4 regions of the Streptomyces sp. NPDC002265 genome follow, and region 3 is predicted to be linked to each of the others. Evidence: riboswitches for the same ligand, from Rfam matches in the RefSeq annotation. Region 3 holds a riboswitch; each other region holds the start of a gene.
What was found. Region 3 has a riboswitch for cyclic di-AMP ahead of ABT085_RS11860 (M23 family metallopeptidase). Riboswitches for the same ligand answer to the same signal wherever they lie in the genome.
Positions count from the first base shown of each region.

Region 1: it holds a riboswitch for cyclic di-AMP, as region 3 does, so the genes downstream of both, ABT085_RS16330 (transglycosylase SLT domain-containing protein) here and ABT085_RS11860 (M23 family metallopeptidase) in region 3, are expected to answer to the same signal.
Region 2: it holds a riboswitch for cyclic di-AMP, as region 3 does, so the genes downstream of both, ABT085_RS17680 (transglycosylase family protein) here and ABT085_RS11860 (M23 family metallopeptidase) in region 3, are expected to answer to the same signal.
Region 4: it holds a riboswitch for cyclic di-AMP, as region 3 does, so the genes downstream of both, ABT085_RS37195 (M23 family metallopeptidase) here and ABT085_RS11860 (M23 family metallopeptidase) in region 3, are expected to answer to the same signal.

Region 1 covers NZ_JBEOWS010000077.1:6,305-13,699, forward strand. The annotation lists partial or broken gene ABT085_RS16315 (carboxylate--amine ligase) at 1-484, shown strand, start outside; partial or broken gene ABT085_RS16320 (FAD-dependent oxidoreductase) at 512-1,725, shown strand; gene ABT085_RS16325 (HAD family hydrolase) at 1,874-2,689, shown strand; gene ABT085_RS16330 (transglycosylase SLT domain-containing protein) at 2,709-3,179, opposite strand; cyclic di-AMP (ydaO/yuaA leader) riboswitch at 3,185-3,360, opposite strand; gene ABT085_RS16335 (polyprenyl synthetase family protein) at 4,150-5,160, shown strand; gene ABT085_RS16340 (LolA family protein) at 5,494-6,798, shown strand; gene ABT085_RS16345 (ABC transporter ATP-binding protein) at 6,914-7,395, shown strand, end outside.
Region 2 covers NZ_JBEOWS010000088.1:2,030-9,424, reverse strand. The annotation lists gene ABT085_RS17690 (cytochrome P450 family protein) at 1-195, shown strand, start outside; gene ABT085_RS17685 (transglycosylase family protein) at 375-1,223, shown strand; cyclic di-AMP (ydaO/yuaA leader) riboswitch at 1,558-1,726, shown strand; gene ABT085_RS17680 (transglycosylase family protein) at 1,730-2,380, shown strand; gene eno (phosphopyruvate hydratase) at 2,698-3,984, shown strand; gene ABT085_RS17670 (FtsB family cell division protein) at 4,111-4,587, shown strand; gene ABT085_RS17665 (DUF501 domain-containing protein) at 4,617-5,165, shown strand; gene ABT085_RS17660 (Ppx/GppA phosphatase family protein) at 5,162-6,103, shown strand; gene ABT085_RS17655 (NAD(P)/FAD-dependent oxidoreductase) at 6,558-7,395, shown strand, end outside.
Region 3 covers NZ_JBEOWS010000048.1:32,413-39,807, forward strand. The annotation lists gene ABT085_RS11840 (sensor histidine kinase) at 1-1,571, opposite strand, end outside; gene ABT085_RS11845 (MBL fold metallo-hydrolase) at 2,030-3,211, opposite strand; gene ABT085_RS11850 (TetR/AcrR family transcriptional regulator) at 3,408-4,019, shown strand; gene ABT085_RS11855 (SGNH/GDSL hydrolase family protein) at 4,069-4,854, opposite strand; gene ABT085_RS11860 (M23 family metallopeptidase) at 5,190-6,155, opposite strand; cyclic di-AMP (ydaO/yuaA leader) riboswitch at 6,158-6,319, opposite strand; gene ABT085_RS11865 (tyrosine-protein phosphatase) at 6,772-7,395, shown strand, end outside.
Region 4 covers NZ_JBEOWS010000325.1:3,362-10,756, forward strand. The annotation lists gene lhgD (L-2-hydroxyglutarate dehydrogenase) at 1-916, shown strand, start outside; gene trmB (tRNA (guanosine(46)-N7)-methyltransferase TrmB) at 1,129-1,989, shown strand; gene ABT085_RS37185 (PrsW family intramembrane metalloprotease) at 2,085-3,401, shown strand; gene ABT085_RS37190 (aldo/keto reductase) at 3,436-4,380, opposite strand; gene ABT085_RS37195 (M23 family metallopeptidase) at 4,579-5,607, opposite strand; cyclic di-AMP (ydaO/yuaA leader) riboswitch at 5,618-5,774, opposite strand; gene ABT085_RS37200 (PP2C family protein-serine/threonine phosphatase) at 6,031-7,395, opposite strand.

The DNA.
Region 1 (7,395 bases), on a different contig from region 3:
GTACGTAGTCGACAATCCGGAACTCGCGGACCTCGCCGCACGTTTCGTCAAACAGATCGGCTTCACCGGAATCGTCGACCGCGACCTGCGCTTCGACCGGCGCGACGGACAGTACAAACTCCTCGACTTCAACCCGCGCATGGGCGCCCATTTCCGGCTCTTCGAGAGCGGATCGGGGGTGGACGTCGTGCGCGCCATGCATCTGGATCTGACCGGGCGTGCCGTTACGGAGGGGGAACAGCGGGCCGGCCACCGGTATCTCGTGGAGAACATCGACCTGCCCGCCCTGCTCGCCTACCGCCGAAGCGGCTATACGGCGCCGCACGCACCGGCGCGGGCGAGCGGCACGGAGCTGGCCTGGCTGGCGGGTGACGACCTGCGGCCGTTCTTCACGATGCTCGCGCGCTTCGTGCGGCCGGGCGCGAAGCACCTGTATCAGCTGTGGCGCACCAACCGCCGCGGCGGCAGCACCACCACGAAGTGACGAAGTGACGTCCTGGGGAGGGACTTCGTGAGTCGACCCGTAGCAGTCATCGGTGCCGGACCCTTCGGCCTGTCGACCGCCGCCCATCTGCGGGCGCGCGGTGTCCCCGTCCGCGTCTTCGGCGATCCCATGGTCAGCTGGCGCGACCACATGCCCGCGGGCATGCTGCTGAATCGACGCCCGTGGCCTCCAGCATCGACGCGCCGCAGACCGGCCACACGCTCGCCGACTACTGCGACGCGGCCGGCATACGCCGGCTCGTGACGGACGAGGACATCATCCCCGCCGAGACCTTCATCGGCTACGGCGAGTGGTTCCAGCAGCGGCTGGTGCCGCGGCTGGAGCGGGTGCGGGTGGTCTCCGTCGAGCGCAGGGCCGGGGAACCCCGCGGCTCGGGCTTCGAACTGAAGCTGGACTCCGGTGAGTTGTTCACCGCCCGCGCGGTCGTCGTGGCCACGGGCCTGGCCGGGCTGTCCCATCTGCCCCCCGAGCTGACCGTCGCCGGGGCGGACGGACCCTCGCCCGCCGGTCCGGTCTCCCACAGCTCCCAGCACCACGACCTCGGCCGCTTCTCCGGCAGGGAACTCATCGTGGTCGGCGCGGGCCAGTCCGCGCTGGAGACGGCGGCGCTCGCGGCGGAGGCGGGCGCGCAGGTGCACGTGGTCGCGCGCGGCCGTGGCCGGGTGGCCTTCGGCGCACCCCCGTGGAAGCAGCCCAGGCTGTGCCCCGAGTCCCCCTTCGGCCGCGCCTGGTCGCTGTGGGCGCTCAGCTACTACCCGCACCCCTACCGATACCTGCCGGACCGGACCCGCCACTACCTGGTCCGTCGTGTGCTCGGTCCGCTCGGCGCCTGGTGGCTGCGCGACCGCTTCGAGGGAAAGGTACAGGTCAGCGAGGTCGAACGGATCGTCGAGGCGGGCGCGGCGGACGACCGGGCGACGCTGACCGTCGCCCCGCACTCGGGCGGCACCCACCGGCTGTCCGCCGACCACGTCATAGCGGCGACCGGCTACCGGGTGGACATGGCGGCGATGGACTTCCTGGGCCACCGGCTGCGTGCCGAACTCGTGGTCAGCCGAGGCACTCCCAGGCTCGGTGCGGGATATGTGTCGTCCGTGCCCGGTCTGTACCTCACCGGACTGCCGGCGGCGGCTTCGTACGGCCCGGTCATGCGGTTCGTGTGCGGCACGGAGTTCGCCTCTCCGCGGCTGGCGAAGCACCTGACGGCGGCCCACGGCTGAGCCGGGGACGAAAAGGTCAACGGGGGCCGTCCCGGGAGCCGTCGGAGACCGCGGGGCTGCCCGCCGGCGCCATCAAGGAGCCCGCAGGCGCCACTTGGGGCCGAAACGAGGGTGAGTCGCGAGGGCGCGGGGTCCGTATTCTCTGATCATGGCCGCTCCCCTCGCATTCTCACTCGTCGCCACCGATCTGGACGGCTCGTTGCTGCGCGGCGACGACACGCTCTCCGACCGGACCCTGGACGCACTCGCGCGGGTGACCCGGGCCGGTGCCCGGCACCTCGTGGTGACGGGCCGCCCGGCGCCGAGGGTGCGGCCGCTGTTCGACGTCATCGGCTGCGCCGGGCTCGCGGTGTGCGGGCAGGGCGCGCAGTTGTACGACGTCGGCGCGGACCGGCTGCTGTGGTCGGTCACCCTCGACCGGGAGCTGGCCGCGACCGCCCTCGGCAAGATCGAGGCCGAGGTGGGACAGGTGTACGCGGCCGTCGACCAGGACGGGGTCGACGGCCTCACGCTCATCGAGCCGGGCTATCTGATGCCGCACCCGACCCTGCCCGCGGTGCGGGTCGGACGGCGCGACGATCTGTGGTGCGAGTCCATCAGCAAGGTACTGCTGCGCCATCCCGCCCTGTCCGACGACGAGTTGGCGGCGACGGCCCGCTCGGTGGTCGGCTCGCTGGCGACGGTCACCATGTCGGGGCCGGGGACCGTGGAACTCCAGCCGTGCGGCATCACCAAGGCGACCGGCCTGGCGCTGGCCGCCGAGCACCTCGGGCTGCGCGCCGAACACGCCCTGGCCTTCGGGGACATGCCCAACGACATCCCCATGTTCGACTGGGCCGCCCACGGCGTGGCGATGGCCAACGCCCATCCCGAACTCAAGTCCGTGGCCGACGAGATCACCCTGTCGAACGAGGACGACGGCATCGCCGTCGTCCTCGAAAGACTCTTTCCCGCAGAGAGGTGACCGTCCCGGGCGGGGCCGGTCAGTAGGCGCTGAACACGCGGTCGATCGAGCCGTACCGCGCGGCGGCGTAGTTGCAGGCGGCCGTGATGTTCGCGACCGGGTCGTATATGTCGAACGACGTGCCGCCCACGTGGTAGCGGGCGAAGGTCGGGTCGATGACCTGGAGCAGGCCCTTGGACGGGATGCCCTTGGCCGCGTTGGAGTCCCAGAGGTTGATGGCGCGCGGGTTTCCGGAGGACTCGCGCATCACGTTGCGGTGGATCCCGTTGTAGGTGCCCGGGATGTGGTGCTGGGCCATGACCGCCAGCGACTGCCGGATCCAGCCGTCGAGGTTGTTGGTGTACTTGGGGGTCGCGGTCACGGGCGTGGTGGTGGCCGCGGAGGCGCAGGTGGCGCCGAGGAGCGGCAGGGCGAGCACGGCGGCGCCGGTACCGGCGACGGCGAGGGTGCGGACGAAACGGGCGCGACGGTTCTTACCGGCAGCGTGCATGACGTGATTCCTCTCGGGTGCCTACGAGGTGAGCTGTCGGGTTCGGGCCGGGAGGTGCCCGTCCGCGCTGCTCTGTGGCGATGCGGCTCAACCCCTAGCCGTTGCGGGTGCGATGTCCGGTCCGGCGGCTTACCTGGGTCCCCCGCTCCTGCCGTGCGGGTGTGTTCGGTGGTGGTGAAGGGCGGCGGCAGGATTAGGTGTTCGCCCGACTTGCCGGGAACGTATGCGAAAGCACATGTCCGGAACAAGTGTCTGATTCACACCTCGCCCTATTTGACCTTGGTCTGAGGCATTTGGGACACTTGATCCTTTGCGGTTGCCAAGGCTCAACTCGCTTGCCGTGGAAGGGTGGCGAGGATAGATGGCCGATGCATCCATTTTTGGCCCGAGTGACCCAATTCACTGCTTACGGAATCGGTCCCATTTGCCGCCAAGTGGAATTCTGTAATTAATAGCGATGAATCGGACATAAAGGTACATAAGGCATGTTTCTGTCGTGTCTGACGGTCCGTCGCCGCGCCTGCCGCGCCTGCCGCGCCTGCCGTGCCCGCCGTACGTGTCGGGGGGAGGGCGGCCGGATCCGGACGGCCCGGTCGCCTCTCGCGGCGGGCCCGGCAGGGGGGTGGGGTGTCGCGGGGCGTGTCGCGCGCGGCGGGGGCGTGAACCCGGTCGGGTGCTTTCGCCCGGCCGGGCCGGGGCGGCGGGAGGCGGCGGTACGTGCGGCCCTGGGGCGCGGATCGCCGCTCTCCGGCGGGCCGACAGGCATCGCCGTATCAGCAGAAAACAGCCGAAGCTCGTCCTTGTCGTCCGATCGGAAACATCCCGGGCATGATCCGGTACCGCCTGGCCGGTAACCGTGGGGGCTATCGGTGATCGAAACGTGACCGGATACGCTGACTTGAGGTGGTGGCAGCGACCTATCGACAAACCGCGCAAGCGCCAGTGGACACCAGCAGACAGGAGACCCCTCGTGACCGTCGTCGGGCCGTTCGGGCTGAGCGTGCGGGACCAGGCTCTGGAAGCCGATGTCCAGGCCGGATTGGCGGCTGTCGAGGAAGGCTTGCTCGAGGCCACCAAGAGCGAGGTCCCCTTCATCACAGAGGCCGCCCAGCATCTGGTGCGGGCGGGCGGGAAGCGTTTCCGGCCACTGCTCGTGATGCTCGCGGCGCAGTTCGGGGACCGGTACGCACCCGGGATCGTGCCGTCGGCGGTGGTGGTGGAACTGACCCACCTCGCCACGCTGTACCACGACGACGTCATGGACGAGGCCGAGGTGCGGCGCGGGGTGGACAGCGCGAACACCCGCTGGGGCAACGCCGTCGCGGTCCTCACCGGTGACTTCCTGTTCGCGCGGGCGTCCCACATCCTGGCCGACCTAGGGCCCGAGGCGGTGCGGGTGCAGGCCGAGGCGTTCGAGCGGCTGGTGACCGGCCAGATCCTGGAGACGGCGGGACCGCAGGACGGGCGCGACCCGGTCGAGCACTACCTGGACGTCCTGGGCGGCAAGACCGGATCGCTGGTGGCGGTGTCGTGCCGGTTCGGGGCGATGATGTCCGGCGCGGACGAGACGGTCGTGGACGTGCTGACGCAGTACGGGGAGCGGCTGGGAGTCGCCTTCCAGCTGGCCGACGACGTGCTGGACATCGCGTCGGAGTCCCGCGAGTCGGGCAAGACGCCCGGGACGGACCTGCGCGAGGGCATCCCCACGCTGCCGGTGCTGCGACTGCGGGAGCGGGCGGCACGGCTGGGGCTGGCGGAGGACATCGCGCTGTGCGAGCTGCTGGACTCCGACCTGACCGACGACGCGAAGCTGGCGCAGGCGCTGGCGGCACTGCGCGAGCACCCCGCGCTGGAGCAGGCACGCAAGGACACCGTGCGGTACGCGCAGGACGCGCGCGCCGCGCTGGCACCGCTGCGGGAGTGCGACGCGAAGCGGGCCCTGGTGGAGCTGTGCGACGCGGTGGTGCACCGGGCGGGCTAGGGCCTGCCGGACCGGGCCCTGCCGGGCAGGGCCCGGAGCTTTGTCCGGCTGCTCCTCCGTGGGAGCCGGACGGCGGTGTCGATCGGACGTGTGCGGTGCCGTGCGCGACCCCTACGGGTCGGGCGCGGCACCGCCTCTTTGTGTCATACCCCAGCAGTACGCGGAGTTGATCCCGCGGTCTGACGCTTCGACAGCACCGATTTGGTGAGATGGACACCACGGAAAACACCACTCCTCACCGATTCGGGTGAGAATGGCGGCTCAGGGTGGGACCACAAGTGCGAGGACGCGCCGAGACGGACAGCCGCCGCCGACCACGGAGGTAGGGCACACATGGCACCGTACGAATCCGACGACAGCACGACCGGTGCGACCGGTACGACCGGCGGGGAGGCCGACGACCTGCGCTCCGGGCGTCGTACGGCCGCTCGGTACGTCGTTCCGGTCGCGGTGGTGGGGGTGGCCGCGGCGACCATCGGGCTCGTCCCGGCGCTCGCCTCCTCCGGGGACCCCGACCTTCCGAAGATCACCGCGCAGCAACTCATCGACAGGATCGCCCAGTCGGACGTGGAGCAGCTGTCCGGCACGGTGAAGATCACCACGGACCTGGGGCTCCCCGATCTCGGCGGGCTGGAGAGCGGTCTCCTGTCGGGCGCCACGGGCTCCGCCGGCGACGGGTCGAGCGCGGACCCGTCCGCCAGGCTGACCGAACTCGCCTCCGGCACGCACACCCTGCGGGTCGCGACCGACGGTCCGGACCGGCAGAAGCTCTCGCTGCTGGAGAGCGCCGCCGAGTACAGCGTCATCCACGACGGCAAGGACGTCTGGGGCTACGACAGCAAGTCCAACGAGGTCTACCACTCGACCGCGGACGACGGCGCGGCCAAGGGCGACAGCCGCGAGGAGCCGGTCCCGGCCACCCCCAAGGGCCTCACCGAGGAGGCCCTGAAGTCGGTCGACGACACCACGTCCGTGACCGTCGACGGCACCATGCAGGTCGCCGGGCGGGACGCGTACAAGCTGCTCGTCAAGCCCAAGCAGTCCGGCAGCACGGTCGGCACGATCAGTGTGGCCGTGGACGCCAAGACCGGGCTGCCGCTGAAGTTCACGCTGACGCCGGCCGGTGGCGGCGCGGCGGTCGTGGACGCGGGCTTCACCCGGATCAGCTTCGCCAAGCCCGCCGCGTCGACCTTCGACTTCACCCCGCCCAAGGGGGCCAAGGTCACCGAGGACGGCGACCACGGGCAGGGCCTGGAGAGCGGGAAGTCCCGGGGCGACGGCGCGCGGGGCGACAAGGGCGCGCAGGGCCTCGAAGGCTTCCCGGGCCTCTCGGGTCTCGCGGGCTCCGAGGGCCCCGGCGACGCCAAGGTCATCGGCGAGGGCTGGACCTCCATCGCCACCTTCGACTCCGGCAGCAAGAGCGGTCTGCCCACCGGTTCCGCCGACGGCGCCGCCGGTCCGGCCGGCGACCTCGGCGGCTTCCTCGGCTCGCTCGGCGACAAGGTCACCGGCAAGTTCGGTTCGGGCACGGTCTTCTCCACCCGCCTGGTGAACGCCCTGATCACGGACGACGGCAAGGTGTACGTCGGCGCGGTCACCAAGGGCGCGCTGGTCAAGGCTGCCGACGCCGATCACTGAGGCGGCCGACTCCGATCGCTGAGGCGGTCGACGCCGGTCACCGAGACGGTCGGCTCCGGCCACTGAGGCGGCTGACGCCGGTCACCGAGGCGGGTACGACGAAACGAGGGAGCCGATGGACGAGCCGTCCGCCACGCAACCGCCCCCGCGGGACGCGGATGCCGACGCCGGTGCCGGTGCGCATGCCGGTGCCGGGGTCATCGACACCCGCGGCCTGACCAAGCGCTACCGCGGCGGACAGCTCGCCGTGGACGGTCTGGACCTGACCGTCCCGGCGGGCAGCGTCTTCGGCTTCCTCGGCCCGAACGGCTCCGGCAAGACCACCACCATCCGCATGCTGATGGGTCTGATCGCGCCCACCTCGGGCACGGCACGGGTGCTGGGGCAGCCCATGCCCCAAGCCGCGCGCGCCGTGCTTCCCCAGGTCGGGGCCCTCATCGAGGGCCCCGCCCTCTACGGCTTCCTCTCCGGCCGCGACAACCTGACGAGGTACGACGCCGCCGACCCGACGGCCGACCCGCGCACCCGGCGTGCCCGCGTCGCGCGGGCGCTGGACCGGGTGGGCCTGTCGGCCGCGGCGGGCAAGAAGGCGAGGGC
Region 2 (7,395 bases), on a different contig from region 3:
CTCGGTTACGGCCATGGAATCCACTATTGCCTGGGTGCGCCGCTGGCCCGGCTGGAGGGACGCACCGCGCTCACCACGCTGCTCACCCGGCTCCCCGACCTGCAACTCGCCGTGGAACCAGCGGACTTGAGATGGCGTGGTGGGCTCATCATGCGCGGGCTGCGTGCCCTGCCTGTGGAGTTCACGGCGGTCTGACCGATTGGCGGCAGTCGTGAGGGTTCCGTACCGGGGTGACGCACCGTCAACATTGTGATCTGCGCGTGATCTCCGTGGCATGAACTTGTGACAAGTGATCGTGTGCCGATACGTTCAATCATCAACACGGCGCAGCCTCACGCCGTGTCGGTCACCGCTGTCGTACGAAAGGTTTCCGCATGCTCTCCGGAAACGGTCGTCACCGTCGTCCCCGCCAGGCCCCGGCCCTGCTCGTCGCGGCCGGAGTGGCAGGTTCCGCCATCGCCATCCCGCTGCTGGGCGCAGGCGGCGCGAGCGCGGCCGAGGGCAGCACCTGGGACCAGGTCGCGCAGTGCGAGACCGGCGGCTCCTGGAGTGCCGACAGCGGTGACGGGCACTTCGGCGGCCTGCATCTGACCCAGGCGGACTGGGAGCAGTACGGCGGTCTCGACTACGCCGCCAGGGCCGATCTGGCCAGCCGGTCCCAGCAGATAGCCGTCGCCGAGAAGATCCTCGCCGCCCAGGGTGCCGGTGCCTGGTCCACGTGCGGACTCACCTCGGGGCTCGCCCAGGACTCCGCGACGTCCGTCATCGACACGGGTGTGGCGGGCGACTCCGCGAGCGGCGCGTCCGACGCGAGCGGTTCGACCTCGGTGCCGGACGTGCTCGGCCTGCCCGACTCCTCCGCCGGAGCCTCCACCGACCCGTCCGCGACGCCCGCCGCCGGCACCGCGTCCGCCGACCCCTCCGCCCTGCCTTCCGGTACGGCCTCCACCGCCGCCCCCTCCACGAGCGCGACGGACAAGACGGACAATGGCGCCGATACCGCCACGAGTGATGCTCAGGGTGACGATTCCTCCGCAAGCGATGCAAAGGTGGATGATTCCGCCAACTCCCGGCAGGCCATCGGCGCTTCGGGCCTGGTCGACACGGGTGACCTGACCGGCACCGGCCGCCACCGCGGCGCCAGCGCCGACGAGGACACGCCCTCCGCCGACGCCGACCTGTCCTTCATCGGCCGGCACGCCTCGACCGCCTACGGTTCCTGACCCGCCCGCCGGGGTGGTCCGCCACCTCCGGACCGGCCCTCCGCATTCCCGCGACGGACGACGCGGTGGGCAGGGGGCGGGTGGTGCCGGCCAGGACCGTGTCTTGCCCGGTCAGGCCGGGGAGGCACCTGCCTAAACGGGCGTAAAGCGGCGAGAGTTGACGCCCCATTTCACCGCTAAATGTCCGTTTTGGTGAAACTGTGGGATGAGTCTCAGAAGCCCTGATCGTCTTTGGAAATACCCGGATCGCGTGTCTACGGTCGAGACCGCTCGCCACAGCGGGCACCGGCTGCCGCAACGCCGAATCCTGCCAGCGGCTGCCCGGGAACATTCGTCGCGTCAAGCGCCGTCGGCAGGAGCGGGGGACCCAAGGTAAGCGCCGGGCCCAGCGGTTGAAGCTGGTGCCGGCTCGGGGTGAAGCCGCGTCCCGTGAGGGGCGTGGCCGGGCAACTCAACCGGCCCGAACCCGACAGCTCACCTCGCAGGCGTCGGTGAGGGGATCCACCATGCTGTTTTCCGGTAAGGGCACGCACCGCAGCCCGTCCAAGGCCACCCGCATCGCCGCGCTCGCCGGTGTCACCGGTGTCGCCATCGCCGCCCCGCTGTTCGCGGCCGGCAACGCCTCCGCCGCCACCGCCGCCGAGTGGGACGTCGTCGCCCAGTGCGAGTCCGGCGGCAACTGGGCCATCAACACCGGCAACGGCTACTACGGCGGTGTCCAGTTCTCCGCCTCCACCTGGGCCGCGTACGGCGGCACGCAGTACGCCTCGCAGGCCAACCTGGCCACCAAGGCCCAGCAGATCACCATCGCCGAGAAGGTCCTCGCCTCCCAGGGCAAGGGTGCCTGGCCGGTCTGCGGCAAGGGCCTGTCCCGCACCCCCTACGCCGCTGCCGCCCCCGCGCCGAGCACCGCCACCCGCGCGGCCGAGACGCAGACCGCCTCCCGCTCCGCCGAGCGCCCGACCGTCACCACCCCGGCCGGCCAGAAGGTCGCCAAGGGTGACGGCGAGTACAAGGTCGTCAAGGGTGACACGCTCAGCAGCATCGCCCAGAAGCACCAGGTCAAGGGTGGCTGGCAGGCGCTGTTCAAGCTGAACAAGGGTGTCGTCGCCAACGCCGACGTCATCTACCCCGGCCAGCAGCTGCACCTGAAGTGACAGCGCGCTCGTAGCTGAACCACGGCGGCCTCCCAGCCGTGTCCTTCATTGTGGAGGCCACGTGAGGGCCGTCCCCCGTCCCCACGGGCTCCCCGTCCCGGTGCGTTCTTCCCCCGTACGCACCGGGACGGGGTTTTTTGTCGAACCGGCTTTGTTCCGTTCGGAAACAATTTACTCTCGGTTCCGTCCATGACGCGGTCAACGACTGGTTGATCGCCCCGGGACGGTTAGGCTCAGTCCCGCGCGGCCACCACAGGCCTGCGCATCACCACCGGGCTCTCCGGCCCGGCGTAGCTTGCGTCACATCCCAGAAGGAGATGCTCGTGCCGTCCATCGACGTCGTCGTAGCCCGGGAAATCCTGGACTCCCGAGGCAACCCCACGGTCGAGGTCGAGGTCGGCCTCGACGACGGCAGCACGGGTCGTGCCGCCGTTCCGTCCGGCGCCTCCACCGGTGCCTTCGAGGCCATCGAGCTCCGTGACGGTGACCCCAACCGTTACCAGGGCAAGGGTGTCGAGAAGGCCGTCCTCGCCGTCATCGAGCAGATCGGTCCGGAGCTCGTCGGCTACGACGCCACCGAGCAGCGCCTGATCGACCAGGCGATGTTCGACCTGGACGCCACCGACAACAAGGGCTCGCTCGGCGCGAACGCCATCCTCGGCGTCTCCCTCGCCGTCGCGCACGCCGCCTCCGAGGCGTCCGACCTCCCGCTCTTCCGTTACCTGGGCGGCCCGAACGCGCACCTGCTGCCCGTTCCGATGATGAACATCCTGAACGGCGGCTCGCACGCCGACTCCAACGTGGACATCCAGGAGTTCATGATCGCCCCGATCGGCGCGGAGACCTTCTCCGAGGCCCTGCGCTGGGGTGCCGAGGTCTACCACACCCTCAAGAAGGTGCTGAAGACCAAGGGCCTGTCCACCGGTCTCGGCGACGAGGGCGGCTTCGCCCCGAACCTGGAGTCCAACCGCGCCGCCCTCGACCTCATCGTCGAGGCCATCAAGGAGGCCGGTTACACCCCCGGCGAGCAGATCGCCCTCGCCCTCGACGTCGCCGCCTCCGAGTTCTACAAGGACGGCGTCTACACCTTCGAGGGCAAGGAGCGCTCCGCCGCCGAGATGACCGAGTACTACGCCGAGCTCGTGGCGGCGTACCCGCTGGTCTCCATCGAGGACCCGCTGTTCGAGGACGACTGGGCCGGCTGGAAGATCATCACCGACCAGCTGGGCGACAAGGTCCAGATCGTCGGCGACGACCTCTTCGTCACCAACCCGGAGCGCCTGGCCCGCGGCATCGAGGAGGGCACCGCCAACGCCCTGCTCGTCAAGGTCAACCAGATCGGTTCGCTGACCGAGACCCTGGACGCCGTCGAGCTCGCCCAGCGCAACGGCTTCAAGTGCATGATGTCCCACCGCTCCGGCGAGACCGAGGACGTCACCATCGCCGACCTCGCGGTCGCCGTGAACTGCGGCCAGATCAAGACCGGTGCCCCGGCCCGCTCGGACCGCGTCGCCAAGTACAACCAGCTGCTGCGCATCGAGGAGATCCTCGACGACGCCGCGGTGTACGCCGGCCGCAGCGCCTTCCCGCGCTTCAAGGGCTGAGCCCTACCGGGTCAAGCCTGAGCCAGTCGTACGTACGTCCCCGTACTCGGTCCCGTACCGTGTCCGGGGACGTACGCGTGTGACGGCGCGGGTGACAACGGGTGCGAAGGGGAGGCGAAGAGCCAGATGGCCGTGAAGGACCGGGACCGTTTCTCCACCGCGACCAGGCTGCGGGTGCTCGGCGAGCAGACCGCGGCCCGGGTCTACCGCTCCCAGACCAGACGGCAGGCCCGCCGCTCCCGCCTCACCGGCCGGGCCGCGCTGCTCGCCCTCGTGCTGTGCTCGCTGGTCGTGGCCCTCGCATACCCCATAAGGCAGTACGTCTCGCAGCGCGCCGAGATCGCCGACATGGAGCGGCAGAAGCAGCAGGCCAGGGAGCGCGTGGAGGAACTGCGCGACCTCAAGGCACGCTGGCAGGACGACGCGTACGCCGAGCAGCAGATCCGGCAGCGGCTGCACTACGTGATGCCCGGCGAGACCGGTTACGTGGTGATCGACCCGGACGCGGTCAAGCAGTCGCGGGCCGCCCGCGGGGCGGCGCGCCGCCCCTGGTACTCGAACGTCTGGGACGGAGTCGACAAGTCCGACGCCTCCGACCGATGACGGATAGCAGAAAGACAAGCTCAGGACAGATGGAAACGCCCCCGCCGACCACTCCTCGCACCGAGCCCACCGACGCGGACGTCGAGGCCTTCAAGCAGCAGCTCGGGCGGCCGCCGCGCGGGCTGCGCGCCATCGCGCACCGGTGCCCCTGCGGCCAGCCGGACGTCGTGGAGACGGCCCCCCGGCTGCCCGACGGCACGCCCTTCCCGACGCTCTACTACCTGACGTGCCCGAAGGCGAACTCCGCGATCGGCACGCTGGAGGCGAACGGCGTGATGAAGGAGATGACCGACCGGCTCGCGACCGACCCCGAACTGGCCGCCGCCTACCGCGGCGCGCACGAGGACTACATCCGCCGGCGCGACGAGATCGAGGAGCTGACGGGCTTCCCGAGCGCGGGCGGCATGCCGGACCGGGTGAAGTGCCTGCATGTCCTGGTCGCGCACTCGCTGGCGGCCGGGCCGGGCGTGAACCCGCTCGGCGACGAGGCGCTCGCGATGCTGCCGGAGTGGTGGCGCAAGGGCGCCTGTGTCGTCCCGGCCGGGGAGTGCGGGAAGTCCGCGGAGGGCGACCAGTGACCCGGGTGGCCGCGATCGACTGCGGCACGAACTCCATCCGGCTGCTGGTGGCCGACGCCGACCCCGGGACGGGCGAACTCGTCGACCTGGACCGCCGGATGACCATCGTCCGGCTCGGCCAGGGCGTGGACCGCACCGGCCGGCTCGCCCCCGAGGCGCTGGCGCGCACCTTCGCCGCCTGCCGTGAATACGCGGACGTCATCAAGGAGTTCGGTGCCGAGCGGCTGCGCTTCGTCGCCACCTCCGCCTCCCGGGACGCCGAGAACCGGGACGAGTTCGTGCGCGGGGTGCTGGACATCCTCGGCGTCGAGCCCGAGGTCATCTCCGGCGACCAGGAGGCCGCGTTCTCCTTCACCGGCGCCACCAAGGAGCTGATGGGCCGTGAGGACCTGGCCCGGCCCTATCTGGTGGTGGACATCGGCGGCGGCTCGACCGAGTTCGTCGTCGGCGGCGAGCAGGTGGACGCCGCGCGCTCGGTCGACGTCGGCTGCGTACGGATGACCGAACGGCATCTGGTCGTGGACGGGGAGATCACCGACCCGCCGACGGCCGGTCAGATCGCGGCGATGCGCGCCGACATCGAGGCGGCCCTCGACCTCGCCGAGCGGACGGTCCCGCTGCGCCGGGCGCACACCCTGGTCGGTCTGGCCGGTTCCGTCACCACCGTGTCGGCGATCGCGCAGGACCTGCCCGCGTACGACTCGGCGGCCATCCACCACTCCCGGGTCTCCCACGACCGGGTCCGCGAGATCACCGACCGGCTGCTGCGCTCCGCGCACGCCGAGCGCGCGGCGATCCCCTCGATGCACCCGGGCCGGGTCGACGTGATCGGGGCGGGCGCCCTCGTACTGCTCTCGATCATGGAGCGGATCGGGGCCGAGGAGGTCGTGGTGAGCGAGCACGACATCCTCGACGGCATCGCCTGGTCGATCGCCTAGCGGTTCAGGAAGCCCCTCGCGGGGCCCGGCTAGCACTCTGCTGAGCAGGCAGGAAGCGCGTTTGAGCGCGGCGGAGGGATCCTGTCGGGCCCCTCCGCGAGTCCCCGCCGGAAACCTTCGTGAAGTTCTTCACAAGGAATTCGGTCCTGTCGGGGTACGGAACGGGGTCGGTTGGCCCTTCCGGGGTCCCCACGTCTGTGTGAACATGTTCAAAAGAGGCGTGCGGGGACGTTTCGCGGAGGTGTCGGGCGCGCGTCCTCCGGAGTCCCGGACGCCTCTCTTCCGGCCAGGAGGAGCAGCTCACGCGGCATTGACAACGCCCTTTGGGATACACGGGTTCCCGCTCCGCGCCATGATGTGGATCACTCGGGTCGCGGAGGATAACACACCCCCTGTCGGAGCTTGTGAAGGGGCGCACGAGCGACCCCCTGGGGGCGGGTGGATACTCGATGCCATGAGCACCACGGAGCGTCCCAGGATCCTCGTAGTAGGCGGTGGGTACGTAGGCCTGTACGCAGCTCGGCGTATCCAGAAGAAGATGCGCTACGCCGAGGCGACCGTCACGGTCGTCGACCCCCGGTCGTACATGACCTACCAGCCCTTCCTCCCCGAAACCGCCGCCGGCAGCATCTCCCCGCGCCACGTCGTCGTCCCGCTGCGACGCGTGCTGCCCAAGGCGGAGGTCCTCACCGGCCGGGTCACCACCATCGATCAGGACCGCAAGGTCGCCACGATCGCCCCGCTGGTCGGCGAGGCGTACGAGCTGCCCTTCGACTACCTGGTCGTCGCCCTCGGCGCGGTCTCCCGCACCTTCCCGATCCCCGGCCTGGCCGAACAGGGCATCGGCATGAAGGGCGTCGAGGAGGCCATCGGCCTGCGCAACCACGTCCTCGAGCAGCTCGACAAGGCCGACTCCACCACCGACGAGGAGATCCGCCGCAAGGCGCTCACCTTCGTCTTCATCGGCGGCGGCTTCGCCGGTGCGGAGACCATCGGTGAGGTCGAGGACATGGCCCGCGACGCGGCCAAGTACTACAAGACGGTGTCCCGCGAGGACATGCGCTTCATCCTCGTCGACGCCGCCGACAAGATCCTTCCCGAGGTCGGCCCCAAGCTCGGCCAGTACGGCAAGGCGCACCTGGAGGGCCGCGGGGTCGAGATCTACCTCTCCACCTCCATGGACTCCTGCGTCGACGGCCACGTGGTGCTGAAGAACGGCCTCGAGGTCGACTCCAACACGATCGTGTGGACGGCCGGCGTCAAGCCGAACCCGGCGCTGGCCCGTTACGGCC
Region 3 (7,395 bases):
TCGGCCGGGTACCCGAACCCGGTACCGCCCGGGATCGGGATCGGGCCGCGACGGCCCGGCACGGGGACCGGACCGCTGACACCTGACGCGGTCGAGGCGGAACCCGTGGAACCCGTGGAACCCGCGGAGCCCGCGCCGTTCCCGGTCCGCGCGCTCCCGTCGAGGGCGGCGGGAACGACGGTGCCGCGGTCGTCGTCACGCTGCTGCCGACGCCGTCGGCCGGTCGGGACGGCCGGTGCGGCGGGCGCGAGGTGCCGTCCGGGCTCCGGGGCGGATCCGGTCCCGGACTGCTGCGGTCCGGCGGGACCGGCCGCCGGATCCGCCGGCCGGGGCACGGCGACGGCCCCGACGACGCCACCCGGCGCCGTACCGAGCAGCCCCTGCGGCACGACCAGGACGGCCTGCACCCCGCCGTAGATGTTGGTCTGGAGGCGGACCCTGATGCCGTGTCGGCGCGCGAGCTGGGAGACGACGAAGAGCCCGATCCGGCCGTCGGCGAGCAGCCGGGCGACATTGACCTGGTCGGGGTCGGCGAGCAGGTCGTTCATCCTGCTCTGCTCCTCGGCGGGCATGCCGAGCCCGCGGTCCTCCACCTCGACGGCGAGCCCGGAGGTGACGAGGTTGGCGCGCATCAGCACCTGGGTGTGCGGGGCGGAGAACACCGTGGCGTTCTCGACGAGTTCGGCCAGCAGGTGGATGACGTCGGCGACAGCGTGACCACGCAGCTCGCCGTCGACCGGCGGGACGAGCTTGACCCTTGAGTACTGCTCGACCTCGGCGATCGCGGAGCGCAGCACCTCGGTCATGGACACCGGGTTGCTCCACTGCCGGCGCGAGACCGCCCCGCCGAGCACGGCGAGGTTCTCGGCGTGACGGCGGATGCGGGTGGCGAGGTGGTCGACGTGGAAGAGGCCCTTGAGCAGGTCGGGGTCCTCGATCTGGTTCTCCAGCTCGTCGAGGATGGAGATCTCCCGGTGCACCAGCGACTGGAGCCGCCGGGCCAGGTTCAGGAAGACCTCCAGCTTCTGTTCGCTGCCCGTCTGGCTGGAGAGCTGGGCGGCCTGCACGACGGCGGTGACGGCGCCGTCGTGCGCGCGGGCCAGGTCCGCGGCGAGAAGTTCGAACTCGTCCGCGTCCTTGGCCGGGCCGCCGCGCGGCTTGCGCCGGGGCGCGTTCTCGCCGCGTCGTAACGCCTCGACCACGGCGCGCAGATCGGCCTCGCCGCGGGCGCTGCTGCGGCGCAGCGCGGCGATCCGGTCGGTCACGGACCGGGCGGCACGGTCGGCGGCGACGGCGGCGATCAGGATCCCGGCGACGGTGACCGCGAGGGCGCCGGTCAGCACCGCCCACAGGGTGATGCCCTGTCCGGCCCCGGCGGAGCGGGCGGTGACCAGGATCGCCGCGCACGCGCTGAGGGCGACCGCGATGGGCGGCAGCACGGCGAGCCGCAGGAGTTGCGGCCGTATGTGGGCCTCGGGCAGCGGGACGGCGGGGCGGGCGACCGGCCGCCCGTGCCGCCCGCCGCCGTCACGGCGGTCTGCGCGTGCGGCCGGTGCGCGGAGGTGAGACATCGGTGTCCTCGTGCTGGTCCGTCGAGCCTGAGCCTGGTTGCTCACGCGTGGTGCGCAGCTCGGGCATGCGCCATCGCGATGCCGGTCGGGAGAGTCGAAGAATTCGGCCCTGCGTCGCCCGGCGGACACTCACAGTAGTCGCGCTTGCGACAGGTGCGGTGGGCAGTTGGCAAAGTCCCACGGGGAGCATCCCGCTCTGGTATGAGGCCTCGCACGAAAGACCGATAAACCCACCGGACCCCCCTCCCCCAGGGGGAACACGAAGAGAACCCGGCAGTAAGAAGTTGGTCTCAACCGATCAGAAACAGTCACCGTCGGTGATGTCGAAAGGCTCGGTGATGCCGAAAGGGCGAGAACCGTCGCCGCCCGACCGCGCATCCGCCCGACCGCGCACGGGTGCCGACGGAGCACGAGAGGAAACGGGGCCGCGCATGGTCCGGCCCCGGACGGATCGCCCCCTACTCCCCCGCGAAGGCCGGTTCCGGTCCGGCCGACGCCACCGGCGGCCATGTGGGCCAGCCCCCGGTCGGCGGCTTGGCGACGGCACGCCACCACGGTGCCGAGGGCGCCGCCACGGTCGGCTCGAACGGCTCGCCGGCCACCGGGGCCGCCAGGTTCGCTCCGGCCTTGTGCAGGGCCCGCATCGTGCCCTCGCCCGGCTCGGCCCACGGGTGCGGCGCCAGATTGAAGGTCGCCCAGTGGATGGGCAGCATCACGCCGGCCGCCGGGTCACCGGACTGGAGGTCGAGGTGGGCCTGGACCCCCTCCTCCGGAGTCATATGGATGTCGGGCCAGAAGTCCGAGTAAGCACCGATCTGGATCATTGTGGCGTGGAACGGGCCGTGTTCCGCACCGATGTCCCGGAATCCGTCGAAGTAGCCCGTGTCACCGCTGTGGTAGATCCGGTGTTCCTCGCCGGCCACCACCCAGGAAGCCCACAGCGTGTGCTGGGTGTTGCGCAGCCCACGGCCGCAGAAGTGGCGCGCGGGGGTGGCGGTCAGGGTGAGGCCGCCGATCCGGGTCGACTCGTGCCAGTCCAGCTCGCGCAGCCGGTCGGCCGCCACACCCCAGTGTTCGAGGTGCTCGCCGACCCCGAGCGGCACGGCGAACAGGGTGTCCGTGCCCGCCAGCGCCTTGATCGTGGGCATGTCGAGGTGGTCGTAGTGGTCGTGGGAGATGACGACGACGTCGACCGGGCCGAGCGCGGCCAGCGGCAGGGGCACCGGGTGCAGCCGCTTGGGACCGGCGAAGGCGAACGGCGAGCAGCGCTCCCCCCAGACGGGGTCGAACAGCACCCGTCGGCCGTCGATCTCGGCGAGCACGCTGGAGTGTCCCATCCAGGTGAGCCGCAGTCCGGAGGCGGGCGGCCGGGCGAGGTCGGCGAGGGTGGTGGCGTGCACCGGGATCGTGCCGCTCGGGGCGCGGTGCGACTTGGCCTCCCGGTCGAAGTAGACCTTCGCGAGGGAGGCGGCGGAGCCCGAGGGCCGGATCCGGGACGGGCCGCCGGGATTCTGGAACACCCCGTCCTTGAAGTGGGGCGATCTGCGGATGCGCGCCATGCGCCCGCCGCTCGGGTCCGCGCCGAAGGCCGCGGGCTGCAACGAGCGGAGCCCGAGGCTCGAGGAACGGGAACCGGGCACGGCACCTCCAGGGGGAGTCAGGACGCTTCATTATGGTCGGCTCCTGCCACAACGCCGGTGCCCGGCCGTACGTTCCCGTCCGCCCCGCGGGCAGCCGTGGCACCCGTCACCGGCGACGGCCGTCCCGCGCCCGGACCCGTTTCGTACGGATCACTTCGCCGTACCGGCAGCCGGGGTGCGGCACTAGGGTGACCGGGTGGCGAGAGTGCGGTTGAACGTGGCGGAGCGGCGCGAGGAGTTGCTGCGGGCCGCCGTGCAGCAGATCGAGGCGCGGGGCGTGGCGGCGGTCAGGATCGCCGACGTGGCCTCGGCACTCGGGGTGAGCAACGCGCTGGTGCTCTACCACTTCTCGACCAAGGAGAAGCTGGTCGCCGCCGCCTTCACCTACGCGGCCGAGGAGGACCTGGCCCGGTTGCGCAAGCTGCTCGGCCGCCGGACGACCGCGCTGCGGCGGCTGCGCTCGGCCGTGCGCTGGTACGCCCCCACGGGGCAGGCCAAGGGCTGGCGGCTATGGATCGAGGGCTGGGCGGCGGCGCTTCGCGAGCCCGCGCTGCAGAACGTCACGCGCGACCTCGACCGGCGGTGGAAGGCGGCGCTCGCCGAGGTCGTCGCGGACGGTGTGGCCGCCGGGGAGTTCGAGTGCCCGGACCCCGCGGCCACCGCGCTGCGTCTGACGGCGCTGCTCGACGGGCTCGCCGTGCAGCTGACGTCGTACCCCGGTGCCGTCTCGCGGGCCCGCGCGCAGGAGTGGGTGGACGAGGCGCTCGCCCGGGAACTGGGGCTCGCGCGGGAGGCGTTGACGGCGTAGACGCGGAGCCGGCCGGAGGACCGGCCCCGCGCCCGGGTCCGTCGGCCGCTCAGGCCACGGACGCGATCCGTTCCTTGATGTCCTCCGGGGACAGCGCGCCCTTGGCGGTCACGTGGTCGCCCGAGGACTCCCCGCGCAGCCGTCGGCCGATCCACGGGACCAGGTACTCACGCGCCCAGTGGACGTCGTCGCGCCGTACTTCGAGGGTGCCGCGCGGCGGCAGCGCCGGCCAGGGCTGCTCGGGGTCGGCCGGGACCTCCACGCCGAGGGTCTGGCCCGCGCGCAGCGCCACCCGCGTGTGTCCCTCGGGCGAGAGGTGGAGCCGGTCGTCGTCCCAGGCCCTGCGGTCCTGGACGGACTTGAGGGACCACAGGTCCAGCACCGGGCAGCCGTACCGGTCGGCGACGGCCCGGACGTGCCCGTTGTAGGTCGCGATCTTCCCGCGCAGGTGCTTGAGCAGGGGAACACCGCGGGTGTCGAAGCCGGTCGTCACCATGACCGTGCCGGATACGGCGGTCAGCGCGGCGATCGCGCGCTCGAACCGCTCCGCCACCTCGTCGGGATCGGTCCCGGGCCGGAGGATGTCGTTGCCGCCGGCACAGAAGGAGACCAGGTCCGGCGCGAGTCGGACGGCCTGCGGAAGCTGGTCCTCCACGATCTGGTCGAGGAGCTTTCCGCGTACCGCGAGATTGGTGTACTGGAAGTCGCCCTCGGGCTGCCGGTCCGCCAGGAGTACCGCGAACCGGTCGGCCCAGCCGACGAACGCCCCGTCGGGGCCGGGGTCGCCGACGCCCTCGGTGAAGCTGTCCCCCACCGCTACGTACGACCCGATCACTGCTCTGCTGTCACTCTTCGAATCGTCTGCCACATCGGCTCATGATTCACCTTCGAATGTGACCTACGCGACCGTAGCCATGGGTTGACGGACGGTGAGATAAGCCACTCCTAAAGAGTTGCCCAATCAGGGAATAAGCGTGCGATCCGGGACGTCGACGCAGTGCCCGCACCCGGACGCGCCGAAGGCCGGACCCCGGGGTGGGGGTCCGGCCTTCGACGGCGGAGACGCGCGCGGGAGACGGCCTGTCGGTCGGACAGTCCGTCAGCCGCACAGCCCGTCGTTCGGACGGCCCGGCTGTCAGGCGGCGGCCCGTCGGTCGGACGGCCCGCGGGTCAGACGGCGACGCCGTGCGCCCGGAGGTAGGCGATCGGGTCGATGTCGGAGCCGTAGTCCGGCGTGGTGCGGATCTCGAAGTGCAGGTGCGGGCCGGTCACATTGCCGGTCGCGCCCGAGAGGCCGACCTGCTGACCCGCGGTCACGGCCTGGCCGGCCGAGACGGAGAGCTGGGACAGGTGGGCGTACTGCGCGTAGTGGCCGTCGGCGAGCCGGATGACGACCTGGTTGCCGTACGCGCCTCCCCAGCCGGCCGAGACGACGGTGCCCGCGCCGACGGCCTTGAGCGGGGTGCCGGTCGGGACGACGAAGTCGACGCCGGTGTGGTGGCCGCTGGCCCACATGCTGCCCGCCACGTGGTACGCGGTGCCGATCGGGGCGCCGGCGACCGGGAGCACGAAGCCGCTGGCGGTGGCCTGCGGCGCGGCGGCCTGCGGGGCGGCGGGCTTCGACGCGGAGGACTGCGCGGACGAGGACTCCGTGGACGCGGACTGCGCCGAGGAGGACTCCGCCGACGGGGACTTGGGCGCGTCGGCCTGCGGGGTGGCGGACCGAGCACCCCCGCCCGTCACGGCAGCCGCGCCGATGCTGAGCTTCAGACCGGGGTGGATCAGCGACGGATCGGCCCCGACGGCCGCCCGGTTGTCCTGGTAGAGCCGGTGCCAGCCGCCGTCGACGTGCTGCGCGTCGGCGATCTTCGCGAGGTAGTCGCCGGCGACCACCGTGTAGGTACGGACGTCCGTGCTCTGCCCGGCAGTCTGCTCGGCGGTCTTCTGGCCGCTCGCCGGGACGGACTGCACGGCCGTGCCGGGAACCGACTGGGCGGCGGACTGCGGCGTCGCCGCGTGCGCACCGGTGGCTCCCAGCAGCGGGAGGGCGAGCGCGGCGCCGCCGGTTCCGGCGACGGCGAATGAGCGGGTGAGACGCAGGGTCTTGGGACGGCGGTGCTTACCCTTCGCGGGCATGGCGATTTCCTCTCCGGCGCCTACGAGGTGAGCTGTCGGGTGCGGACTGGAGATGTCCGGCCGCGCTCGCGGCGCGGCTGAACCCCTAGCCTGTTCCGGTGACGGGACCAGGCGGTCGAGCCTGTGGGTCCCCCGCTCCTGCCGTGCACGGGTGAGTGTGCGGACACCGGGCGGCGGCAGGATTAGGCGTCCGTCCGGATCGGTCTGGAACGTAGGCGAGCCCGCCGCAAGGGGACAAGCGCCCTCTTCCGGATCTGCCCGATTTGCTTGATCCGTTACGAGAGATCCCGATTACCCTCCGTGAATTCACCACCCTCTCGCTTCACATCCCCCCAAAAAAGCGCACTGATTGCGTGAACATGACGTACCACGCACGGTCACCGATATGACCCTGCTCACGCGCCCGTCACTCAGTCACCTTTACTCCGGGGCGACTTGGCGCGAAGGGTTTATTTCGGTCATATCTCTCAGAGGTGATACAGAAGGACGATCGGCGCATCGACCCTTGGGGCTGTGGGCAACACGGTCCCCCTGGAACCGATGTCGTATCGTCGACAGCGCATCCCGTCGGCCACCCGCCGAGCCACGCCGACGGGTCCAGCGGGAGGAGCCCCCCTTGACGCAGCAGGTCCCGTCGACCGAGCCCGAACTGGCCGGAGTGCGCAACTTCCGTGACGTCGGCGGGCTGCCGACCGCCGACGGGCGGCGGGTGCGCCACGGCGTGCTGTTCCGCAGCGGTCACCTGGCGCACGCCACCGACGAGGACGCGGCGTTCCTGTCCTCCCTGAAGCTGCACACGATCTTCGACTTCCGCAACGCGGCGGACCAGAAGCTGGAGGGCCCGGACGTCGAGCTGCCCGGCGTGCGCAATGTGAACCTGCCGCTGTCGGACCCGGCGGACGGCTCCGAGTTCTGGAAGATGGTCCGCGACGGCGAGATCGAGCAGCTGCGCGCGATCCTCGGCGAGGGCAAGGCCGCCCACCGGATGATCATGTCGTACCGCACCATCGTCAAGGAACGGACGGACGAGCACTCCCGGGTGCTGCACTCGCTGGCCGAGGACGGTGTCCCCGTCCTGATGCACTGCGCGGCGGGCAAGGACCGCGCCGGCCTGTCCATCGCCGTGACGCTGCTGGCCCTGGGGGTGGAGCGCGAGGCGATCCTCGCCGACTACCTGGAGTCCAACGCCACGCACCGCCGTTACAAGGTGCGCCGCAGCGACTCGTCCTCGGCCGGCTAC
Region 4 (7,395 bases), on a different contig from region 3:
CGCCACCGGCCGCGAGGAACTCCCCCGGCTGCACGCACTCGTCCAGCGCGGCCGGGAGAACGGCATCCCGGTAAGGGAACTGGGCGCCGCCCAGATCATGGAGTACGAGCCCGAGGTGCGGGGTCTTGCCGCCATCCACGTCGGCACGACGGGCGTGTGCGACTTCGCGGCGGTCGCCCGCCGGCTGGCCGAGGCCTCCGGAGCGGAGATCCGCTACGGGGCACAGGCCGTACGGATCGACCGGCGGCCGGAGCGGGGCGTCGCCGTGCGGACCGCGCGCGGGGACATCGTGCGCGGGCGGGTGCTGGTCAACTGCGCCGGGCTGCACTGCGACGAGGTGGCGCGGCTGACCGGGGACGAGCCCGAGGTGCGGATCGTGCCGTTCCGGGGCGAGTACTACGAGCTGGCGCGGCCGGAGATGGTGCGCGGGCTGGTCTATCCGGTGCCCGATCCGACGTTCCCGTTCCTCGGGGTGCACCTCACCCGCGGGATCGACAGGGAGGTCCACGTCGGACCCAATGCGGTGCCGGCGCTGGCCCGCGAGGGGTACGGCTGGGGGGTCGTACGCCCTCGGGACCTGGCCGGTACGGCGGCCTGGCCCGGAACCTGGCGGATGGGCCGGCGGCACTGGCGGTACGGGATGGGCGAGCTGCACAGATCGGTGTCCAAGCGGGCGTTCGTGCAGGCGGTGCGCAGGCTGCTGCCGGAGGTGACCGAGCGGGATCTCGTGCGGGCGGCGCCGGGGGTGCGGGCCCAGGCCGTGCTGCGGGACGGGACGCTGGTGGACGACTTCCTGATCCGGGAGGGCGCGCGGGCCGTGCATGTGCTGAACGCGCCCTCGCCGGCGGCGACGGCCTCGCTGCCGATCGGACGGGAGGTGGCCCGCAGGGCGCTGACCGTACTGGGCTCGGCATGAGGACGGGATCCACGACGGCGGGGACGGCCGCCCCAGGAGCCACCGCGACCGGGAAGACCGCCACGACCGGGCGGGCGGTCACGGCAAGGCGGGTGGTCACGGCCGGGAAGACCGCCGTGATCAGGAAGACGGTCACGGCCAGGAGGGCGATCCCGGCCAGGAGGGCGGTCACGGCCGGGGCTGTCGGCGGGCGCCGTAAAATCGACTCCACTGTGTCTGAGCTGAACACCTCCCCCGAAGCGCCCCGGTCCGCCCCCGACGCACATCGGCACCGGTCCGGCACCGATGTGCCCGACCGGCCCGCCCGGCCGAAGGGAGAGCCCCGCTTTCCCGACGGCCCGCAGGCCGATCCCGCCGGATCGCACTTCGAGCGGCGGATCCGCAGCTTCCAGCCGCGGCGCAGCCGGGTGACCACGGGACAGGCGGACGCGTTGCAGCGGCTGTGGTCCCGGTGGGGGCTCGACATCGACGGGCAGCGCGTCGTCGACCTCGGCGAGCTGTTCGGCAACGGCAACCCGGTGGTGCTGGAGATCGGCTTCGGGATGGGCGAGGCGACCGCGCAGATGGCCGCCGCCGACCCGGACACCAACGTGCTCGGCGTGGACGTGCACACCCCGGGCCAGGGCAACCTGCTCAACCTCGCCGACCACCACGGGCTGTCCAACGTCCGGGTGGCCAACGGGGACGCCATCATCCTGCTGCGCGAGATGCTCGCCCCCGACTCCCTCGCCGGGCTGCGCGTCTACTTCCCCGACCCGTGGCCCAAGAAGCGCCACCACAAGCGACGGCTGATCCAGCCGGAGTTCCTCGACCTCGCCGCGACCCGGCTGCGGCCCGGCGCGCTCGTGCACTGCGCCACCGACTGGGAGCCGTACGCCGAGCAGATGCTCGACGTGCTCGACGCGCACCCGGACTTCGAGAACACCCGTGCCGAGGGCGGTTTCTCGCCCCGTCCCGCGTTCCGGCCCGTGACCCGTTTCGAGGGCCAGGGACTGGACAAGGGACATGTCGTGAACGATCTGCTCTTCCGTCGCGTACAGCACCGCGAACCGCAGGAGCAGCGGCCGCTGTAACCGCGGCGGCCGTGGTGGACATGGCCGTCCGGGCCGCCGGGCCGGCGGCACAAAAGGAACAGCAAGACCAGCCCTCCCTCGTTAGGGTCAATGCCGTGGCGACCGTTCCCCCTTATCCGACGCACCCCTTCGGCCCCGCCGGAGGCGGGGTCCGGCACCCACGCTGGTGGCAGCGCACAGGGGTGCGGTACGGCGCCGTGATCACGTTGCTGGCGCTCTCCGGGCTCGTCATCCTGGCGCTGGTGCGCCGCCAGACCGGCACCGAGGGATTCCTGGTCGGGCTCGGACTCGCGGTCCTGCCGGTGCCGTTGCTCGTCACCGCCTTCCGCTGGCTGGACCGGGTCCAGCCGGGCCCCTGGCGCAATCTGCTGTTCGCCTTCGCCTGGGGCGCCTGTGCCGCGGCGCTGATAGCGATCGTCGCCAACAGCTTCGCGACGGAGTGGATAGCGACGGCGACGGCCGATCCGTCGGGCGCCGACACCCTCGGCGCGACCGTGATAGCGCCCGTGGTCGAGGAGTCCGCCAAGGCCGCCGCCGTGCTGCTCGTCTTCCTCTTCCGCCGAAGGGACTTCACCGGCATCGTCGACGGGGTCGTCATAGCCGGGGTGACCGCGACCGGCTTCGCGTTCACCGAGAACATCCTCTATCTCGGCACCGCCTTCGGCACCGACCAGCTCAGCGGGGACCGGGGCATCGCCTCCGTCACCGCGGCGACCTTCTTCGTCCGCGTCATCATGTCGCCGTTCGCGCACCCCCTGTTCACCGTCCTCACCGGCATCGGCTTCGGCCTCGCCGCGCTGTGCACGGACCGGCAGCGCGTGCGCCGGGTGCTGCTGCCGCCGGGCGGACTGCTGCTCGCGATGGGCATGCACGCGTTCTGGAACGGCTCCGCGACCTTCGGCGAGTACGGGTTCTTCGCCGTGTACGGGCTGTTCATGGTCCCCGCGTTCGGCCTGCTGACCTGGCTGGTGATCTGGACCCGGCAGCGCGAACTGCGGTCCGTGTACGAGGAGTTGCCCGCGTACGTCGCCGCGGGCTGGCTGACCCCTGCCGAGCCGTACGCGCTCGGCTCGATGCGGGCCCGGCGGCTGGCCCGCGAGTACGCCGGGCACCACCTCGGCAAGCCGGCCGAGCGGACGGTGGCGCAGTACGAGACGTACGCGACCTCGCTCGCGGCCCTGCGGCGCAAGGGTCGCCGGGGCCGGGCCGGCAGCGACTTCGTCGTGCGGGAGCGGGAGCTGCTGCACGAGCTGTGGCAGCGCCGGGAGGTGGCGCGGCCCGCGCTGGACTACGCAGCGCGGGCGACGGCCCCGCCGGTGCCGGTGATGATGCCGGCGCCTGCCCCGGTGGCCTGGCCGGCGTACGGATATCCGGCGGCCGCGTACCCCGCCTACAACCCGTACCGGTCGTAGCCCCGGCGCGTCCGGGGAAGACGGCCGGGCCGGATCAGGCCGATGCCTCGGTGAGGCGGGCGAGCTCCGGCTCCGTCAGCTCCAGCTCCGCGACCCCGAGCAGGGCCGGCAGCTGCTCCACCGTCCGCGCGGAGGCGATCGGGGCCAGCACCGTCGGCCGGGCGGCGAGCCAGGCCAGGGCGACGGTGGCGGCCGCGACGTCATGGGCGCCCGCGATCTCGTCGAGGGCGGCGAGGACCGCGCGGCCGCGGTCGGTCTCCAGGTGCTTGGCGGCGCCGGTGGCCCGTGCGCTGTCGACCGTCGTACCCGGGCGGTACTTGCCCGTGAGGAATCCGGAGGCGAGGGCGTAGTAGGGGACGGCCGCGAGCCCGGACCCGGCCGCGACGTCCTGGAGCTCTCCCTCGTAGGTCTCGCGCGAGACCAGGTTGTAGTGGGGCTGGAGGGCCACGTACCGGGCCAGGCCCTCGCGGTCGGAGAACTCCAGGGACTCGCGCAGCCGCTCGGGGGAGATGTTGGAGGCGCCGATCTGGCGCACCTTGCCCGCCCGCACCAGCTCGTCGAGCGCGCCGATGATCTCCTCGACCGGCACCTCGGGCTTGTCGAAGTGGGTGTAGTAGAGGTCGATGTGGTCGGTGCCGAGGCGGCGCAGCGAGGCGTCGGCGGCGGCCTTGATGTTGGCGGCGGTCAGACCGGGGAAGTCGGGGTGCTGGCTGACCTTGGTGGCGATGACGACGTCGGCGCGGTTGCCGCGGGCCCTGACCCAGTTGCCGATGATCGTCTCGGACTCGCCGCCCTGGTTGCCGTCGGCCCAGGCCGAGTAGGCGTCCGCGGTGTCGATGAAGTTGCCGCCCGCGGCCGCGTAGGCGTCGAGCACGGCGAAGGAGTGGTCCTCGTCGGCGGTCCAGCCGAAGACGTTGCCGCCGAGGGCGAGCGGGAAGACCTCGAGGTCGGAGGAACCGAGCTTGCGAAGAGAAGTCATGCTCAATGTCAACGCCCGGCCCGGAAGGCGATATTCCGTACGGCCGCCGTCCGGCGCTCCCACCGCTTCCGTGAACCGTGGCCCGTGACCGCCCACGGCCCGTGACCCGTGGCCGGGCAGCAAAAAACCGGCAGTCCTGGCGTCGGGGGGATGTCGCCAGGACTGCCGGAGGTCAGATGACGCGGGGGGCCCTGTACGTCAGGGGGTGAGTCCCTTGCCGCGCAGCCAGGCCATCGGGTCGATCCCGTCCGCGCTGCCGCCCGGGTGGACCTCCAGGTGCAGGTGCGGACCGGTGACGTTGCCGGTGGCGCCGACCCGGCCGATGACATCGCCGGTGGCGACCTTCTGCCCGACGCTGACGCTGATCGAGGACTGGTGGCAGAACCACAGCTCGGTGCCGTCGTCGAGGGTGAGGATCGTGCGGTAGCCGTAGGAGCCGGCCCAGCCCGCCTCGGTGATCGTGCCGCTGTGGATCGCCTTGATGAGCGTTCCGGTGGGCGCGGCGAAGTCGAGGCCCGTGTGGTACCCGGAGGACCACATGGAGCCGGCCTCGCCGAAGGTCGAGGTGATCGTGTACGAGGAGGTCGGCAGCGTGTACTGCTTGGCGAGCTCGGCCAGGCGCTCGGCCTCGGCCTTCTTCGCGGCCTCCTCCTCCGCCTTCTTCTTGGCGGCTTCGGCCTTCTGCTTGGCCTCCTGCTCCGCCTTGGCGGCCGCGTCGCTGGCGGCCTTCTCGGCAGCGGCGGCGGCCTTGGCCTCGACCTGGGTCTGCTGCTGCTCGGCCTGGGCCATGATCCGGCTGCGCAGCGCCTCACCGGCGTCGGTGGTGCCCTGGGCGGTCTCGGCGGTGGTCACGCCTATGCCGCTGAGCGGGGCCGCGACGTCCTGGGCGGTCTCGGCGGGCTTCTCGTCCGACAGCAGGGAGCCGACGGAGGGAAGATCGGGCAGGGAGATGGAGACCGGGGGCTTGCCGGTGTTGGCGCTGGCCATTCCGCCGCCGGCGACGGCGGCTATGACACCGACACCCAGGACGGTGGAGCTGCGGGCGAGTCCCCCGCCACGCTGCTTGGCGACACGATGCTTGCCGCGCGGGGGGCGAACGGTCTCCGCGGTGGGATTCCACTCCTCCCACGGACCCTCGTCGGCGCGGTAGCTGCCGAAGCCGAAAGCCTCGGCGTCGGGCTGGCTCGGCACGAACGGGGCCTCAGGGGCAGGCGGGTTGGACGCCACGTGGGCGCGCTCCTTCCTTCCTTCTCGCCTACCGGGTTAGCTGACGGGTTCGGAGCAGGAAGGTCTCCTACGCGCGTATACCGCCTGTCACTGACAGTGGTGGCCGTGCGATTCACCCCAGGGTGTTGGTTCCCCGGTTCCCTTGCGGGATTCGGCGCGTGCGCACGGAGCCGCCTTGTGACGGCTGGGACAACCGCGCTGCGTTATCGAACGTTAATGGGCACGGGGGCGGGATTCCAAGCCGTTCTGCTTGATCAATAACATTTTTGGCCAGGACTTAAGGCGATGACCGGCGAAAATCGGGCGAGTTGGCCCTTGCGCGAGACGCGGGGGCAACGCCTCAGGAGTCACCCGGGTTTTGATGGTGACTCAGATGTTATGCGCAGGGGGGTCGTTCGATCACTCCGGGTGACGGAGGCGTGGTCAGGGCCGCCGCACGGCGAGCAGGGCCATGTCGTCCGTCAGCCCTCCCCCGCAGTGCCGGTGCACATCCCGCGCGAGAGCGGCGAGCAACTCCTCGGGGTCGCGGAAGGAGCGGCCGGCGAGCCGCTCCTCGGGGTCGTAGAACCGGCCTTGGGTGTCGCGCGCCTCGGAGACGCCGTCGGTGTGCAGGAGCAGGGTGGCGCCCCTGGGGAACCGGGTCTCCTCCGCGCGGTCGGGCCGGCCGGCCAGCTCGCCCATGCCGAGCGGCAGAGCCGGCTCGTGGGCGGGCAGGGGGCGCACGGTGCCGTCCGGGTGCAGCAGCAGCGGCGGCGGGTGCCCGCGGTTGAGGATCCGTACCGTCTCGTCCCCGTGCGGAAGTTCGGCGAGTACGGCGGTGGTGAAGCCCTCGAAGGCGTCGGGCCCGTCGCGCCGGGTGCCCTCGCGCGCCAGCGCCCGCTCCAGCCGCTGCGCGACCGCCTCCAGGGTCGCCTCCTGCTCGGCGGCCTCCCGGAAGGCCCCGATGACCACGGCCACCGCCGACACCGCCCCCATGCCCTTGCCCCGTACGTCCCCGACGACCAGCCGCACGCCGCGCGGGGTGTCCTGCACGGCGTAGAGGTCGCCGCCGATGAAGGCGTCGGCCTGGGCGGCCTCGTAGCGGGCGGCGACGTCGTAGCCGCCGATCCGGGCGGCGGGCTCGGGCAGCACCGCGCGCTGGGCGGCCTCGGCGATCCCGCGGGCGCTGGCGAGGCGCTGGTCGCCGCGGCGCACGACACGGTTGATGACCGCGGCCATCACGGCGACCGTGGCCACGGTGACGATCTCGGTGACCGCGTCGGCGTCCGGGATCCGGGTGGACCGGGCGTGCACGGCGTACGCCCCGGCCACGGCCGCCACCCCCGTGACGGCGGTGCCGAGGAAGGAGTACAGCGGGGCCGCCACCAGCGGGGCGGCCGTGAAGAGGGGCGCCCCGGTGAAGCCGCGGGGCGTGCAGATGCCGTAGACGGCCCCGCCGACGGCCATCAGCGCGGGAAGCACCCTGAGGAGTGACCGCAGGAGACAGATCCGCCGTTCGTCGCCGGTGGCGTCGGCGGACACGGAGGACCTGGACGGTACGGAGGATGCAGGGGCCGCGGATGCGTCGGGCGAGGCGGGCACGGCGGCTGCCCGCTCGCCGGGGCCTGGGTCCGGGCCTGGGCCGGGGTCCGGCCCCGACACCGGTCCGGGATCCGGGGCGGGGTCGGGCGAGAGGCGGCCGCCCTCGCGTGCGTACGGGACGAGGTGGTCGTCCGCGGCCGTGCCGGGCCCCTCGGCCGCGCCTGGTTCCTCGTGCGGCCCCTCACCCGTCAGGTCACCAGAGCGCAC